2 regions of the Alkalihalobacillus sp. NPDC127517 genome follow, and region 2 is predicted to be linked to the other one. Evidence: riboswitches for the same ligand, from Rfam matches in the RefSeq annotation. Region 2 holds a riboswitch; the other holds the start of a gene.

Region 1 (8,909 bases), on a different contig from region 2:
TTTTAATCAGTGGCCAGGAATTGTTCGTTATGTAAAGGAACATCGTACGAAGAATTCTTTATTTTTGGATTTAGGGGATCATGCAGATAGAAGTAATCCGATTACCGAAGCTACAGATGGACTGGCCAATATGGCCCTGCTTAACATAGCTGGAGTCGATTTTGCGACGATCGGCAATAACGAAGGTGTGACGTTTTCTAAGGATCAACTCGATACACTTTACGAAGAAGCATCGTTTCCGATTCTCCTTGCGAACTTATTAAATGAGGATGGAACTCAGCCTTCATGGTCCATTCCTTCGACGATTAAGGTAATGGAAAGTGGGTTGCGAATTGGCCTTTTTGGCGTCACAGCACCACTTTCACACTTTTACGAGAAGCTTGGATGGACCGTTGTAGATCTAACGGAATCTATAAAAAAAGAAATTGAAAAGCTCCAGCCTCAAGTAGATGTGATTATTCTGCTTTCACATCTTGGTTTATTTAAAGATGAACAAATTGCGGATGAGATTAAAGGAATCGATGTGATCATCGGAGCTCATACTCACCACGTGATTGAACAGGGTAAACGAGTGGGGGAAACGCTTATTGTTCAAGCGGGAAAACATGGTCATTATCTTGGAGAAGTGACGTTAACCTTTAATTCAAAACAGCATGTAACGATGTCAACAGCGGTTTTACATGAAACAAAGGAAATGGATGCGGATCCCGACACCATTCAATACTTAGAAAAGGCTAGAAAACAGTCTGAAGAGATTTTAAACAAACCATTGGCAACGTTGCCTGAGCCTCTCCCCGTTGACTGGTACAGAGAGACAACAGCTACGAGACTGTTATGCGATGGAATCACAGAATGGTGTGGAGAGTCCATTGGGATGATGAATGCCGGTGTATTACTGAGTGATTTACCTAAAGGACAGCTGACTCGTGGAGCAATCCATCGAATTTGTCCACACCCAATTAACCCTTGTGTCATTCAACTTTCAGGAAGTGAGCTTTGGACTACGATTGAACGAGCCTCTAGCTTCAAATTAATTAATTTAGAGCTAAAAGGGTTTGGATTCCGAGGCCAGGTGTTAGGTAAAATGATCTATACCGGTATTTCTGTAGAATTAGACCCAAATGACGAGGAAAAGGTAATAAGTATTTCGGTGCTTGGCGAGCCAATTGATCCTCAAGCTAGATATAGCTTAGCCACACTGGATATGTATACATTTGGATTCTTGTATCCTGAATTAACTGATTCAGAAGATAAAAATTATCTAATGCCAGAGTTCTTAAGAGATATCCTAGCCTGGAAGTTAAACCAACAATAATCAAGGAACCGTCGGCGCCCTCTCTCCATAGTATGTGGAGAAAGGGGTGTTTTCGATGATCGAGGTTCAACCGATTACTATTGAGGGTATAGGGTTTACAGCTATTACTGTCAAGTTACCTAAAACAAACTTTATGGCCGTAACCGGTGCAGATGGCTACATTATGTGTGGGGCATTAGATGTTGCCTTATTAAATGAAAAGTTAAAGGATCGAGGGATTTTAGCAGGGCGTGCAGTGGGTGTTAGGACGATCGAGCAGTTACTTGAAGCGCCGCTTGAATCTGTAACCTTAGCAGCAGAAGAAAAAGGTGTTAAAAAAGGGACAATTGGTAGAGAAGCCATGCTTTTATTACATGGACTTAAGCCTGATAAGTAAGGATTTTTCCTTACTTATCAGATGGTGGACAAGCCATATGACAGGGGGAAATATAGATGATATCTTATATTTTTGCAATGGATGAAGAACGAGCAATCGGAAAAAATAACGACTTACCATGGCATTTGCCGGCTGATTTTCAATTCTTTAAAGATACAACAAAGCATCACACGATTGTAATGGGGCGTAAAACCTTTGATTCTCTAGATAAGAAACCCCTACCTCATCGTCGAAACATTATTGTGACCCGCAATAAAGACTACGAGGCAAAGGGCTGCGAAGTGGTACATACGATTGACGGGGCGAAGGCGTTGTTTCATCCGGATGAGGAGACGTTTGTTATTGGAGGTACAGAGCTTTTTAAACTCTTTATGGACGATGCAGACCGCATGTATATTACTCGAATTGAAGGTGTATTCAACGGAGATACATTTTTCCCTGAGATACCAGAGGAAGAGTGGACGCTTGTTTCAAGTCGTGAGGGTGTAGTGGATGAAAAGAATAAGTACAAGCATCAGTATGAGGTATACGACCGAGCCTAAGGTTGTATAAAGTAAAAGGTCAAAACCCCCATCTTCTCGCATACAGTTAAGAGGGAGGGGGTTTTTGACATGTTTAATCGACGACCCATACGACGACAAACCAGGCAAAAAGGACCGTTGCCTTTTCGATATGTACTTCTACTATCCATTCTAATCTTTGGTGCCATGACCTATCAGGGGATCTGGCTAATTGATCAAAAAATTCGACCAGTCATCGTTCAGATTGCCGAGATGGAGCTGAAAAATATCGCAACTCATTCACTCGAAGGGGCGTTAAACCAAAAGTTAGGGCAGACCATTAACATGGATGAGCTCTTAATTATAGATAAAGATGATAGTGGATATGTAACGATGCTTAGCTTTGATGCCGGGGAGTATAACCGTATTTTAGGAGAAACATTAGCTGAGGTGCATCATCAGCTTGATCAGTTAAAAACAGGACCTGAAGGAGAGGTCATTGGCGAAGATCGCGTCATTCTTTATGAAATTCCACTTGGGCGAGCTTTAAACAATTCGTTGCTTGCAGAGCTTGGACCATCGATTCCTGTTAGACTTCAAACAATTAGTCATGTAAAGGTGAATATGAGTGATAAAGTAGAACCAGTGAATATAAATAGTACAAGAATTTCCTTGAATATTGATGTGGATATTGAAGTAGAAGTGGTTATCCCGTTTGCGGTAACAACTGAAGTAATAAGTGTTACATTACCTGTAGGCTTCTCGGTCATTAACGGACCGGTCCCTAATTACTATATGCAGGGTGGTGGAGGCGCAATTATGCCGGCACCTGTTGTGACCCCCGAAGAGATTGAAGAAACGGAAGAATCAGTAGATTAGATTAATTCTGATGGCTGTTGATCGAATGATTTGAGTGTGTTAAGGTATACAAGTTAATAAAACTAAATTGTATAAACCTCATGTCGAGTGAGGTAGAGGCGCGAATCTTAAGAGTACGTTTGTGGAGTGGCAACGATGATGCAAATGGAAAGGAAGCTTCGCCGAAACAAGAAGAGTGGCATATTCTTTTTGTTGGGTCAGTGGTGAACAACTACTGGACTGTCACAGTGTAAAAGCTGTGGAGGACTATCAACATGGAATGGGCGTTTGTGTATTGAGAGAGCCATCATGGGATATCCGTGATGGCTCTTATTTTATTTGATCAATAGAAAGGAACATTAGGTATATGGATATTTATTCAATTATTCCCCCGCTACTTGCACTTATCCTTGTAGTCTTAACAAGAAAAGTTCTCTTATCACTAGGTGTAAGCATCATTCTTGGTGCACTCATGCTTTATGATTTTTCAATACCTCGCGCAGCAACAGAAATTCTGCACATTGTTAGTTCTCTCTTCTTTAGTTATGAAGTCGCAGAGCCCACCACAATGAAAGCGATAACTGGTGCGATCGTAGACAGTGGTTTCGCTGTGAACGATTGGGAATTTTTTATTCTGCTCTTTTTGATCTTACTTGGGATGGTTGCTTCGTTTATTTCCTACTCGGGAGGAAGCACGGCCTTTGGAGAATGGGCAGTAAAACGAATTAAAACGCGTAGAGGAGCGCAATTGCTTCCCGTTTTCTTAGGATTTATTATCTTTATCGATGATTATTTTAATAGTTTAACGGTTGGAAATGTAAGCCGTCCTGTAACAGACCGTCACCGGATTTCACGAGCAAAACTTGCTTACTTTGTGGATTCCACTGCAGCTCCTATCTGTGTGATTGCTCCGTTATCCAGCTGGGGGGCGTATATTATTACCATTATTGCTGGAGTGCTCGAAAAAAATGAAGTAACAGATTATAGTGCATTTCAAGCGTTTCTTGCAATGATTCCGATGAATTTATATGCAATGACTGCATTATCAATGGTATTTGTAGTGGCTTTGTATAAGTTTGACATCGGTCTTATGAAAAAACACGAAGATTTAGCCATACGTGAAGGCGTACTCTATGATCTGTCTAAAGGAGAACCTGAGGGATCTGCTCAAACAGAAGCTGGTGAGCAGCAAGGTAAGATAAGCTATTTAATTCTGCCAATCTTATTACTTATGGTTGTGACAGTAGGAAGTATGATTAGTACTGGTATTATGGGTGCACAGGACGAAGGTATACCTGTTAACAGTATGAGTATATTGGAGTTTACTGATATATCTCGATCTTTATTATACGGAGGAATAGTTGGCCTACTTACAGTGCTCATTTGCACATTACGTACGAAACCAGCTGCAAAAGATATGCTTGTTGTGGCAAAAGCAGGTGTTAAATCAATGCTACCTGCCGTATGTATTCTACTTTTAGCTTGGACAATCAGCTCAATCATTGGAGATCTTGGTACGGGGGCGTATCTCGCTTCACTCGTAAGTAATGGAATTCCACCATTTTTACTTCCACTTATGTTATTTATAATCGCTGGTATCTCTGCTGTTTCAACGGGAACCTCATGGGGAACCTTTGCTATTCTTCTACCGATTGCTGGAGATATGGGAGCAACCGTAGATAGTTCATTGCTATTACCTATGCTTGCAGCGGTTATGGCGGGTTCTATTTTTGGAGATCATATCACTCCAATATCCGATACGACCATCTTATCGGCTGCGGGATCAGGTAGTCATCATATTGACCATGTGATGACGCAGCTCCCTTATGCAATCATCTCTGCACTAGTTGCAGCTCTTGGTTTCCTTTTGCTTCCGTTTCTCGGAACAATTGTGACGCTCATTCTAACGATCGCTATTTTAGTATTCGTTGCTTTTGTGATAAAAAAAGTTCAAAAGTCCAACCTCGCTTAAATACAAATAAAACGCGCATGCAACCAGCATGCGCGTTTTTTTATGATAGTCTAGCTAAATGATCAAATAAATAAGCAGCCACCCATTTACTAGATTACCTAACCTGTTGTACTTTCCAGTGATCAGCATTCAACAACGAATTTGCGTTCAGTTTCTTTGCTAACAATTCTGCAGCAACAGAATCTGTAAAGGTTTTATCCAAATGGCTGTTTGAATCCTTCAGAGTCTCTGTTACCCCTTTTACAGTACGAATGACTTTGTACATGGGGCACACTCCTCGATATCGATTCAGCCCATCGTGAAGCTGTTAGTTCATTCTCTCACACCCACTTAGCAAAGTATACAGTAGTTAAGTGAAATATACTCTTTTCCCTAACTTAATCATTTTTAAACATTAGTCGATGAATCTTTTATTTGGGTATAACTTACTTTGACAACTGCCAGGAGCATGCCTATAATGAATAATTGACATTGTGTTAAGAAAATGACGATTTTTCCTACAATATGTCTAATTTGAATTATCAGATCATTTTGACTAAAGGATCTGATTGCGTTAACAAGCCGAAGGGAGTTTAACAGGATGGCAGAAAGAGAACAGTGGGGTTCAAGAGCAGGGTTTATATTAGCAGCGATAGGCTCTGCGGTAGGATTAGGTAATATTTGGAGGTTTCCTTATGTAGCATACGACAATGGGGGAGGAGCATTTTTAATTCCTTATCTTTTTGCTTTGCTAACAGCCGGAATTCCGATTCTAATTATGGAATTTACAATGGGTCAAAAATATAGAGGCTCTTCACCATTAACGTACGCACGATTAAATAAGCGAGCAGAAGGGTTAGGATGGTGGCAAGTAGCTATTGCATTTGTTATTTCTACTTATTATTCGGTCATTATTGCTTGGGCCTTATCCTATGCTGTTTTTTCTTTAAATCTAAGTTGGGGTAGTGATCCTGATGCATTCTTTTTTGGACCGTTCTTAAATGCATCCGCTTCAGCTAGTGAAATGGGCTCGTTTGTTCCAAGTATACTTTTACCGCTTGTCCTTGTCTGGGCAGTTGCACTAGGTGTTTTATTCAAAGGAGTTAAACGTGGAATTGAGTTGGCGAACCGTATTATCATTCCAGCTCTTGTTATTATGTTTTTATGTATTGTGATTCGCGCATTAACCCTTGAAGGGGCTATGACAGGATTAGACGCATTCTTCAAGCCAAACTGGGAAGGTTTACTTAAGCCGTCAGTCTGGGTAGCTGCATATGGACATATTTTCTTTAGCTTATCAGTGGCCTTTGCCATCATGATCACGTATGCAAGTTATTTACCGAAAAAATCGGATATTAACAATAATGCTTTTATTACTGGTTTTAGTAATTCAGGTTTTGAAATTCTTGCAGGAATCGGAGTATTCTCAGCATTAGGTTTTATGGCTGTTCAAAGTGGTGTAGCTGTGGAAGATGTCGCAACTGGAGGAATTGGACTAGCATTTGTTGTGTTCCCACAGATTATTAGTACATTTCCTGGATTTAACGAGTTCTTCGGTGTTCTATTCTTTGGTTGCTTAGTTCTGGCCGGGTTAACTTCACTCATTTCCATTGTTGAGACATATGTTGCAGGGATCCAAGAGAAGTTCAACATTTCTAGAACAAAAGCCGTTTTATTTGGAGGCGGACTATCAGCTTTAATATCACTAATTTATACAACGCAAAACGGAATTAGAGTGTTAGATACCGTCGATTACTTTATTAATAACTTTGGTATTGCCGTCTCTGGGTTAATTTCTGTTATTGTTGTATCTTGGGTTCTTCGTAAGCTACCTGAATTGAAAGCTCACACGAATGAAGTATCAGACTTTAAAATTGGTGGCTGGTGGACGTTCTGTTTATCTGTTGTCACTCCACTTGTATTGGGTGTCATGCTTGTACAGAACCTGATCACAAACCTTACGACAAACTATGAAGAGTATCCAACTGGTTTCCTTATTACATTTGGGTGGACTGTTGCTGTTCTTGCCATCGTGTTCGGATTTATCCTTACTATGGTTAAATGGAGAACAGATAAAAACCAGTTAAAGCAGTACTAATAGGAAGGAAGAATACAATATGAGTACAAGTGCGATCGTTATGCTGATTTTAAGCACAACCATTATATGGGGTGGCCTTATCTTTAGCATTATTAATGCAAGAAGATCAACAAAGAAAAAACAACTTGATGCAAAATAATAAGAAGAGCAAGCATCCAAACAGATGCTTGCTCTTTAATATTTAGTTACTATTTCTCTTTTTAAAAGCCTGTCTCTCCCAGCTTTTAAGCAAAGGATAAGGATCAAACGACCACTCCGTTACCCCATTATCGCGATACATTCCGTAATGAAGATGAGGAGGGAACTTTCCTTGAGTTCCTGGCTTTCCGTAGCCGGAGCTGCCACAGTACCCTACAACTTGACCAGGTTTCACCACATCTCCTTTTTTAATGCCTTTTTCAAACCCACTAAGATGAGCATAATAATGATAGATGTTATCTAGGTCACGTATGCCCACTCGCCAGCCTCCGTAATTATTCCAGCCAATTAATTCAACGGTACCATATGAGGTTGATTGAATAGGCACACCATATCCAGCAAATAAATCTGTTCCCTCGTGAATTCTGCGTCCACCCCAGCCGCGTTTTGCACCCCAAGTACTGCGGTAGCTATAATTCGCGTGAAGTGGCATAACAAAGCTGTGTTCATGTAGATCAAGAGTACCGAATGTTTTATACGTTTTTGCATGAGATTGGACAATATTAACGGATTGTTCTCGCTTGTAATATTCCCATAAAGCAATTCGCATATCTTCTTCTTTAAAGCCGTACTTTTCTAAAAAATGAGCGAACGTAAAAAGTAGGTCTGCATCGTTAAACCGATCTGCAACTCCGTCCCCATCGCCGTCCATACCTACACCACCAAAGATACTGATGGAAAGCGGATCTGAATCATCCAGATCAGGATTTGTTGCACCGGCCCATTGAGTAGGTGAATAGAAGATAGAGATGAGTCCCTTTTCCTCGTCCCGATCTCTTAAAGCTTTGCGTAATCCTCTTTCATACGTATCAACAGCTGCGAGATAATACCAAGGAACATTTGTTAAGGTTTCTGTTTTTTTATACAAATTCATCCGATCATTATACGTCGTATCAGATTGCTCTGCGGCAAGTCCTGAGTGAGGAAGCAGCGCTTGTGCACAGATCATAAAGAAAAGAATGACTAAAGCTATTCGTTTTGGAGACATGTTTGGCTGCTCCTTTCAATCAAGCATTATAAAGGTAGTGTAAGCTTCAATGTGGAAAATATATTAGTGAATGATTGGCAATTTTTAAAAAGAGGGGTTTGGCTAAACGGTTTACTCGTGATAAAGTAAGAAGAGAATAGTCTTAAAGTTGATATGATTAGTAAGGATGGTGGATAGAGTGGCAAAGAAAGAGGAGCATGTCCGTAAACCAGAATGGCTTAAAATTAAGCTAAATACCAATGAATCCTATACAAACTTAAAGAAAATGATGAGAGAAAAGAAACTACATACGGTATGTGAGGAAGCAAGATGTCCAAATATTCATGAATGTTGGGCTGTTCGAAAAACGGCTACATTTATGATCTTAGGTGACATCTGTACACGAGCCTGTCGATTTTGTGCAGTAAAGACAGGCCTTCCTACAGAACTCGATTTACAAGAGCCGGAACGTGTGGCAGACTCGGTGAGTGACATGGGGCTTAAACATGTCGTGATCACTGCCGTAGCTAGAGATGACTTAAAAGATGGCGGTGCCGACGTTTTTGCAGAAACAGTACGTGCGATTCGTCGTAAAAATCCATTCTGTACCATAGAAGTGCTTCCTTCAGACATGCTCGGAAATGAA
Region 2 (8,909 bases):
GAAGTGAAAAATCTTACCGAGCTTCCCATCTTCAATGAGCTTTTTAGTATATTGTATAGCAGGAACAAAACGATAGTTGTGACAAACCATATGAATGACATTATGTTTCTCCACGGCGTCCTTCATTTTTTTTGCCTCTTCTACAGTTAAAGCAAGCGGTTTCTCCGTGATAATGTGTTTACCCGCTTCTGCCGCTGCAATCGCAATCTCTGCATGGGTATGGTTTGGAGTCACGATATCAATGACATCAATATCATCTCTTTTAATTAACTCACGCCAGTCCGATTCAACAGATTCCCATCCCATTCGATCAGCTGCTTCTTTGACTGCTTTTCTATTTCGTCCGCACAGGGCCTTAAGTACAGGTTTTGCTTTAGACTGAAAGAAAAAAGGGATATCACGGTAGGCGTGACTATGCGCTTTCCCCATAAATTGATATCCAATCATTCCGATTCTAATATCCATTCATTGTTCTCCTCTCTCCATTTAGTTCTTCAGGAATACTTAGGATCTTGCTGCCCATTTCATTCCTTTGCGCATTAAACTTATAATCTCAGGTTGTCTTACAACCTCAGCAACGTGCCCTAAGGAACAATAATAAACGTTCCCTTTTCCCCACTTTTTCGACCAAACAACAGGCATTGACACTGGACCATTTACGGCATAAGGCCCGTCTGCTATTGGAAATTGAGTTGAGGCATGGACCTTCACAGCAGGATCAACGTGCATATAATATTGTTCACTTATCACTTCAAAATCGTCTATTCCTTCCGTTAACTCATGGTTGGAATCATGAATATGAACCGTGTATGTCACGCCATCATTACCTGGATGCGCAACCCATTGTCCCCCGACCATAAATTGATAATCCGTTTCTTTTCTAAATGAATCTCCCATCCCACCATGTAAACCAGCAAGTCCTGTTCCAGCTTCTACTGCTTCCATTAATAGTTTAAGCTGCTCTTTACTAATTTCTCCTTGAGTCCAATTCGGAACAATTAAATCAAATTGGTTAAGATCTTCTTTCTCCAGAACAGTTAGTGTTTCACTAACCGTTACCAAAAAACCTTCTTCCTCGAGAATGCCTTTTAGAATGGTTGCAACCTCTGCTGGCTCATGACCTTCCCAGCCTCCTTGAAAAATGCATGCTTTCTTCATTCAACTCACCTCATTTATCATTTATCTTATACAATATGTTAGCGTTTTCAATTCTATCCTACGTGAAACGAATCTATATAGCAATAAAAGACCTCTCCAAACTTAAAAATAGCGAACATCCTAAATGATAAGGAGTTCGCTATTTAGATGAAGATTGTCATTGATTTAATACTGTGTCATGTCTGATGAATCCCGATCTCTTTCTCCAGTTTCTCAATATATTCTTCGTAAATCTCAATAAAGGCTTCCGCTTTATATTCGCGTTGATCTCGCTTCATTAATGCAATTTTCTTTTGATACTCTTCAATACTCGGTACGTGTTCAGCCATAATCTTTTTCTCCTTTACACATGTTTGTCTATATGTAACCGTTTTAGCTATTTATTAAACCTAAATTCTATACAATATGGTATGTGAAATTAATATAGAAGACATAAAGAGGCCCGGCTCACAATGGCCGGGCAGATTTGAATTCTTCATTTAATCAGTGCGTTGAAGAATAGAATGTTCGTGTTTCTCTTCAATCAAAACCGAATCTACTATACATATATTTCGATATTGGATCAAGTCACACTCTTGATCCCTTTTCATCTTTAAAAGTTGGGTTATGCTTTTTAAGCTATACTTGACTGTGCATTCTACATGAGTTTAGAAACACCGTCACTATTTAAGATCCAGTTTTCCTTCCAAACAATGAAAGCCCTGCCTCTCTTTCATCCTTGCGGCTCCGAAGACCGCGCCAGCTGAATGTAAGACGCCTAATGTTCTGGAAGATTTCAAACCGTTACTCTTTATACTACCATAAGACTTCGCCAGATACAAGATGTATCTATGTATAATCATGCTTACATTCATTAGATACCCCTATCATTCCTCATGTAAACAATTGAATCATATACATGATCGTAGCTAGAAAAAAACAGACACTCCTTATTGGGAAATGCCTGCTTCATTCATCATTATGCTTTTTTAATATCTGCGTACGTATAAATAGCGCTAGCCACGCCGTGTTCATCATTTGTTTCCGTTTGATACGTACATAATTGCTTTACTTCATAAGCTGCATTACCCATGGCTACTGGGTATCCAGCCACTTTCATCATTGAAAGATCATTTAAATTATCGCCTAACGCCATAACTGACTCCATCGGAATTCCCGCTTGCTTTGCATACGCTTGTAAGGCAATTCCTTTCTGTGCATCAATCGCATTGATTTCAAGGTTTCCTCTTGCGGATGCAGTAACCGCTAAGTACGGATTCTCTTTTAACTGTTCTTCCACTTGGTCTAAAATAACTAGGTTTGTTGAAAAAGCTAATAATTTTAAAATGGCGTCAGAAGAATTGGTCAGAACGCTCTCAAATTGATCAACAAACGATATTGAACCATTCTGAATCCGTTTGTTTGCCATTCGTTGCATTTCAATTTGAGTGCCTACAGCTCCCTTAATTGTTTCCATCAGCTGCACAATGACATCTAGCGCTTGTTCTTTACTTTCGCTATAAGTGCCTGACTGTAAATATAATTCAAAGTAGATGGCATGTTCACGAAGAAGCTTCATTGCACTAACGGCTTCTTCAAATGGTAGCGGCTTTACATCAGCTACATTCCCTGATGCATCCCACGTTTCTGCGCCATTAATACTAATAATTGGACATGTTAAACCTGCCTCATCCAACGGCTCTTGTGCTTCCTCCTTACTTCTACCGGTAGCCACAATGACTTCAATTCCTTTTTCTTGTGCCGCTTTAATCGCTTTAATATTTTCTGGTGATACCTTTTTTTGGTCATTTAATAATGTTCCATCCATATCAGTTGCTATTAATTGAATCATGTCATCCTCCTTGTCTCACTTTCCCTATCTTATCTCTCTTGGAAGGTAAGTTCAAATATCAGACAAATGACCATGTCGAAACATAACTTTTTCTAGGGACTTCTGACATTCTTCGTAGAATCCCTTCCACTGTTGGGAAAATTGGGTATACTAGTTTTGAGGTAATAACAATTCAATTTTGCTCCTATTCTTTACGTTAGTTGAGGTGAATATATGAAGTATCAAGAAATTGAATGGAAACGTCGACAAATGTTTTTATTAGCTGAAAAGTATGGTATGACATCAGAACGAACGATACGATGTAGCCAGGAGTTAGATCTACTCTTAAATGATATTCAGCATCGACTTTCACCAAATGGTCCCCCTTCTGTCCGCTGAAAATGTTTGCATTCAGGGCTTCTATTTGGTATGGTGAACTTAATAAAATAAATCTTTACTTCAATCTTGAAGTGAGGGTAGAGGTGCAAAAACCATTAGTAATTTTGTGGAGGAGAATGGGCTCTGTGGAAACAAAATGAAAGGGGAATTTGCCGAAGCGTCAGGTCACTCATGACCTCTTCGCTGGGTCTGTATTTAATAGATACAGAACTGTCATATGGTTATTAGACTATATGGGGGGCTATCGTTAAATTGGTATGGGTTTACGTATCACCATGCAGCAATGAGTCCCTGTCATTGTTGTTTTTTTGTGATTTTTAGATTCTGCCCACTAGTATAGTCAACACAACACAGAATCGAGGGTGATTAGGATGAATTTTGGAAGAGTAATAACAGCTATGATTACACCGTTCAACGAGTTTGGACAAGTTGACGTTGAAGCAACCGAACGTTTAATAGAGCATTTGATCGAGAATGGTTCAGATGCACTTGTTGTTGGTGGTACTACTGGAGAATCTCCAACTTTAACAACCGAAGAAAAGAAACTTGTTTTCAAAACAGCTGTCCAAGCTGTGAACGGACGAGTTCCAGTTATAGCAGGCACTGGGTCAAATAACACACAAGCCTCAATTGATTTAACTAGCGAAGCAGCTGCAATTGGTTTAGATGCCGTGATGCTTGTAGCACCTTATTATAATCGACCAAGTCAAGAAGGACTGTATCAGCACTTCAAAGCTATCGCTGAGTCAACCAGCCTTCCAGTCATGCTTTATAATGTACCTGGACGTTCAGCCATCACGATTGATGTAGATACAACACTTAGACTTGTACAAGTTCCTAATATTGTTTCAATGAAGGAAGCAAGCGAAGACTTAGATGCTATGGCTTTATTAATTGATCAAGCGCCAGTTGGATTTACTGTCTATAGCGGAGATGATAGTTTAACACTTCCTGTTCTTGCAATTGGTGGTGCAGGAGTTGTTTCAGTCGCTTCACATATTTTTGGAAAAGAAATGCAACAAATGGCTACTTTATTCGAGAACGGCAAAGTACAAGCTGCTGCAAGAATGCATCGTCAGCTTCTTCCTGGAATGAAAGCTTTATTTGCAGCTCCAAACCCAGTACCAGTTAAAGCAGCGCTTGAGATGTATCATATTAAAACGGGCTCTGTACGCCTCCCTCTACTGCCTCTTACAGCAGAACAAGAGCAGTCGCTGCGTGACACTCTTGAACCTATCTGGAGTGCAACGATCGTAAGCTAAAGACCATCTAACGATAACTAAAAAGGGACGAAGAACTGTAATCAGTTCTTCGTCCCTTTTTTATATGAAACCTAAAGACTTTTTGTTTGCCTCTTCTCTTTTGCCGAATACTTTAATTGTTCTACGTATCCTGTACCAAATAACACACCTGCTACGATTAACACAAACCCCCACCACTGATACCATACGATGGTTTCATTTAAGATAATCGCTGAACAAACTACACCGAAAAACGGAACAAAGTTTAAAAAGATTGCGCTTTTACTAGCTCCAATTCGACTAATAGATACGTTGAATAGCAATTGACCTGCTGCCGTTGAGCAAATGGCTGAGAAGAAAAAGATAGCATATAAAGTTGGGGTACCCATAGTCATACGTTCAAAACCACTCGGTTCAGTTGTAAAGCTACATATAACTAGAATAAAGGCTCCGATTAACAGTGTAAACGTAGTGACTTGCAGGGCATTTAACGTTTCTGAAGCCTTTCGAATAAAGAGAAAACTTACGGCTTGTACAAGAACAGCAATCAATATATACACAGATCCAGTCCCAAACTGCCCAATTCCACCTTGAACAAACAACACTCCTAAAAAGGCTAGACCAATTCCAAGAAACGTTCCTTTTGTAAATGATTCTTTTAAAAAAAGAATACTACAAATAGCTGTAGCGACGGGTACAAGTCCTAGAAGTAAAACAGCGGTAGAAGCTTGAACACTTTGAAGCCCATATGCTAAAAATAAATGGTGTGCAAAAACACCTAATCCGCCACCAGCTAGCACATAGCACCACTCGATCCGACTTAGCCTCTTTGCCTTCTTCATCAGAATAAGCGCCAATAACAGAACTAAACCGGCTGTACCTATTCGGAATGCTGTCATGGTCACAGGCGTAAATGATGTGACGAGAATTTTCAAACAAACAATGTTCACGCCCCATAATAGAGTGGCGACCATGACCAGCACATAATGTAATAAGAGTCCTTGCTTTACTGTTTCTTTCATCCATTTTCCTCACTTAAAAAAACGAGTCGCTTTTAAGAAAAGCGGTACTCGTTTCGTAATTCGATTAAATTTTGTTGACTCATTTTTGCCCAATCCGAACCGTCTTCTTCTAACTGCTCGTATTGTGTTTTCCACGCCTGTTCTAATGAATCAAGATATGCAGGACATTCTTCTTCATAAGGACGTAAAGTAGAAAGTGAAACCCATGTTTTTTCGAACTCCGCTAGTGCTTTTCGTTCATGAAACAAAGGGACATCAACTTGTTTTGGGTTGTGCAAGTCCCCTTGTGTAGGGTGCTTTAAAACGGCTCGTACTTTAATTAATGCTCTTCGATTAGACTCGTCCGTTTCTAATCGTTCACACACATATTTTCCTGTTTTGTAAACCGCACGCTCAAATGACATCGATCTCTCTCCTCTCCATTAATCTATAACATTAAAGTCCTGGAATAAGCCAAGTAAAGAGATTCCAAAGAGCATTTGTCAGAGGAACCAAATTCGATTCCGTAAATTCACTTAAATTAGATGTACTTGAAAACGTATCAATAATGACAAGAATAAACGTTCCTAGTAATACAATAATCGTAATTGATAAGATTGTAGCAAGCAGCAGTACATAACCTAATACGATACGGATTAACCACTTTAACCATATTGGTTTTGGACGCTTGGCATGCTTTTCTTCTTTTGTTGCTTTCGCTTCCACATAAACCCCTCCATCACACGTCTCTTTCTATCGTACCAAAACGGATAGGGAAAAAACATTGTTTTTTTTGTCTAATCCATGAACAGAATAAACCGTTTCCCGTGATCAACAATTAATCACAGGAAACGGTTTTTGTTATTATGCTTTCCATAACGGAGGGACATCTTTTCCCCAATAGATCGAAGCAAGTGGATAATGATGCTCATAATTATCCGCTGCTACATGATAATGAAAATTAAACCAATGTCCCTGTTTAGGTGGCTGATCTCGTCTGACATGAAAGCGAATAAGGTCTTCGCCCGTCTTTAACGAGAAAACATGAACAATCTTCTCCCCGCGGCCCGAGGAAGGATGATTTGTCACTTGAAGCTGCTCTTGCTCTTCAACTGATAAAGATGCCATACGTTGCGACAAGGCTTCTTCAAATGAATGTAAGACAGTCCCTTCGAATAGCGGACTGATTCGACCTTCTATGGTTGAACCAAACTTAAGATAACTCTGCTGTTTAGCTTGTTCAGTAAATTGTTTAGCCAGGTACTTAGCATGTTCCTCATCCCGATGGATATAATCGTGCACATCAGACGGGAAGACTGAATGAAACAGACTATAGTCTTGCTCGCTAATTTTGTAGACAAATGATTTTGCAGCCTGTGGATCGGAATCACTTTTCTCAGATGAAAAAAGAGGAAGTGTGTGAGACGTTTGTTCATAATCTGAGAGTCCAAAAGTCATTAATGCAGACGCTACGAGAAAAAATTGCTTCATCCATCCCAGCACAACTGTTCCTCCTTCCGATTCATTCGAGTGATGGTATGACGTTTATGGAAGGTTAGAAGAACCCATTAGGTACCGATCACATTCCCTAGCCGCTTCTCTTCCTTCATGTATTGCCCATACAACAAGACTCTGCCCACGACGGTTGTCCCCAGCTGCAAAGACTCCTTTTTTACTTGTTTCATAATTGCCGTATGCTGCATCAATATTAGATTGTTTTGTTGTTTTTAGTTTCATAGATTGAATAATTTCTTCTTCTGGTCCAGTAAAACCAACAGCTAATAAGATCAAATCAGCTTTCCATACTTTTTCAGTGCCTTCGATTGGATGACGCGTTTTCACACCATTTTCGTCAATCGTTGTCGTAACTGAAATCGTGTGTAATGCTGTCACATGACCGTTCTCGTCACCTTCAAATTTCGTTGTATTAACTTGGTACGCACGTGGATCCTCACCATAAACGGCTTTTGCTTCTTTATGTGCATCTTCACTCTGATGGACGATTGGAAACATCGGCCACTGATTGTCGTCTGCTCGTACGTCAGACTTCATCTTATTAATATCAAATTGTGTAATCGACTTAGCGCCATGTCGAACAGACGTTGTAATACAGTCTGCTCCTGTATCGCCACCACCAATTACAATGACATGCTTGTCTTTAGCTGAAATATAATTGCCATCTTCAAGATTTGAGTTTAATAGACTTTTAGTATTACTTGTTAAAAAGTCCATCGCATATTCAATTCCTTTGAATTGACGACCTTCAATCCCTACATTTCTTGGTTTTGTCGCACCTGTACAAAGAATCGTGGCATCAAACTGCTGTTCCATTTCCTTTGTTGTAACGTCTTTTCCAATTTCAATATTTGTTTTAAATTCAATACCTTCTTTACGAAGAATATCTACGCGGCGCTCTACAATATGGTTTGCTAGTTTAACATCCGGAATCCCGTACGTTAATAAGCCCCCAATTCTGTCCTCGCGCTCAAAAACAGTCACCAGGTGGCCCGCTTTATTTAATTGTGCCGCAGCCGCAAGTCCTGCAGGACCTGAACCAACAACAGCTACTCGTTTACCTGTTCGTTTTGCAGGTGGTTCTGGAATAATCCATCCTTCGTTAAACCCTTTTTCAACAATACTAAACTCAATATTTTTAATTGTAACAGCTTCATCGCTAATTGCAACCGTACAGGAACCTTCGCACGGAGCTGGACAAACTCTTCCCGTGAACTCAGGAAAATTATTTGTTTTATGCAGGCGTGTGAGCGCCTCTTTCCATTTCCCACGATAAACAAGATCATTCCATTCTGGAATTAAGTTGTACACCGGACAGCCGATTTCACCAGAGCCCACCATAGAGGTACCCGCTTGGCAAAATGGAATTCCACAATCCATACATCTCGACGCTTGTTCTTGAAGAACGGGATCAGGCGTTAAAATGGTGAACTCTCTCCAATTTTTAGTGCGTTGAAAAGGATCTTTTTTTGTCGGATTCTCTCTTTTATATTCTATAAAACCTGTTGGCTTCCCCATCGCTCTCAACTCCAAATCCCAATAAGTATCACGTATTTAACAAAATGGGACGCATACGCGCCCCTTTGCTTATTTTCCACCTACTCTAGACTTATCACTTTTATTTTCTTCAAAGGCTACCATAATTGCTTCGTTTTCAGGCACACCGTCTTGTTTTACACGGTCAATCGCTGCAAGCATACGTTTATAATCTTTTGGAATGACTTTAACAAACTTCGTTATAAACTCTTCCCAATCATCTAACACGCGCTTCGCTTGATAACTTCC

Evidence for each region. A riboswitch is a leader RNA that binds a small molecule or an ion and turns the genes downstream of it on or off. The one in region 2 is predicted to bind lysine.
Region 1: another riboswitch for lysine. It lies ahead of ACQKKO_RS13105 (Na+/H+ antiporter NhaC family protein); the one in region 2 lies ahead of dapA (4-hydroxy-tetrahydrodipicolinate synthase).

The regions. Positions count from the first base shown of each region.
Region 1 covers NZ_JBNNQX010000008.1:220,650-229,558, reverse strand. Annotated here, with positions in the region: gene ACQKKO_RS13125 (bifunctional metallophosphatase/5'-nucleotidase) at 1-1,315, shown strand, start outside; gene ACQKKO_RS13120 (YunC family protein) at 1,371-1,691, shown strand; gene ACQKKO_RS13115 (dihydrofolate reductase) at 1,748-2,233, shown strand; gene yunB (sporulation protein YunB) at 2,303-3,070, shown strand; lysine riboswitch at 3,156-3,327, shown strand; gene ACQKKO_RS13105 (Na+/H+ antiporter NhaC family protein) at 3,417-5,021, shown strand; gene ACQKKO_RS13100 (hypothetical protein) at 5,116-5,286, opposite strand; gene ACQKKO_RS13095 (sodium-dependent transporter) at 5,602-7,098, shown strand; gene ACQKKO_RS13090 (methionine/alanine import family NSS transporter small subunit) at 7,118-7,237, shown strand; gene ACQKKO_RS13085 (M23 family metallopeptidase) at 7,280-8,284, opposite strand; gene lipA (lipoyl synthase) at 8,463-8,909, shown strand, end outside.
Region 2 covers NZ_JBNNQX010000002.1:93,656-102,564, reverse strand. Annotated here, with positions in the region: gene ACQKKO_RS02440 (Gfo/Idh/MocA family protein) at 1-465, opposite strand, end outside; gene ACQKKO_RS02435 (ThuA domain-containing protein) at 505-1,158, opposite strand; gene ACQKKO_RS02430 (hypothetical protein) at 1,335-1,487, opposite strand; gene ACQKKO_RS02425 (HAD family hydrolase) at 2,117-2,989, opposite strand; gene ACQKKO_RS02420 (aspartyl-phosphate phosphatase Spo0E family protein) at 3,203-3,367, shown strand; lysine riboswitch at 3,438-3,619, shown strand; gene dapA (4-hydroxy-tetrahydrodipicolinate synthase) at 3,739-4,629, shown strand; gene ACQKKO_RS02410 (DMT family transporter) at 4,701-5,630, opposite strand; gene kapB (sporulation phosphorelay system protein KapB) at 5,663-6,034, opposite strand; gene ACQKKO_RS02400 (hypothetical protein) at 6,066-6,335, opposite strand; gene ACQKKO_RS02395 (YpjP family protein) at 6,474-7,112, opposite strand; gene ACQKKO_RS02390 (glutamate synthase subunit beta) at 7,155-8,642, opposite strand; gene gltB (glutamate synthase large subunit) at 8,712-8,909, opposite strand, start outside.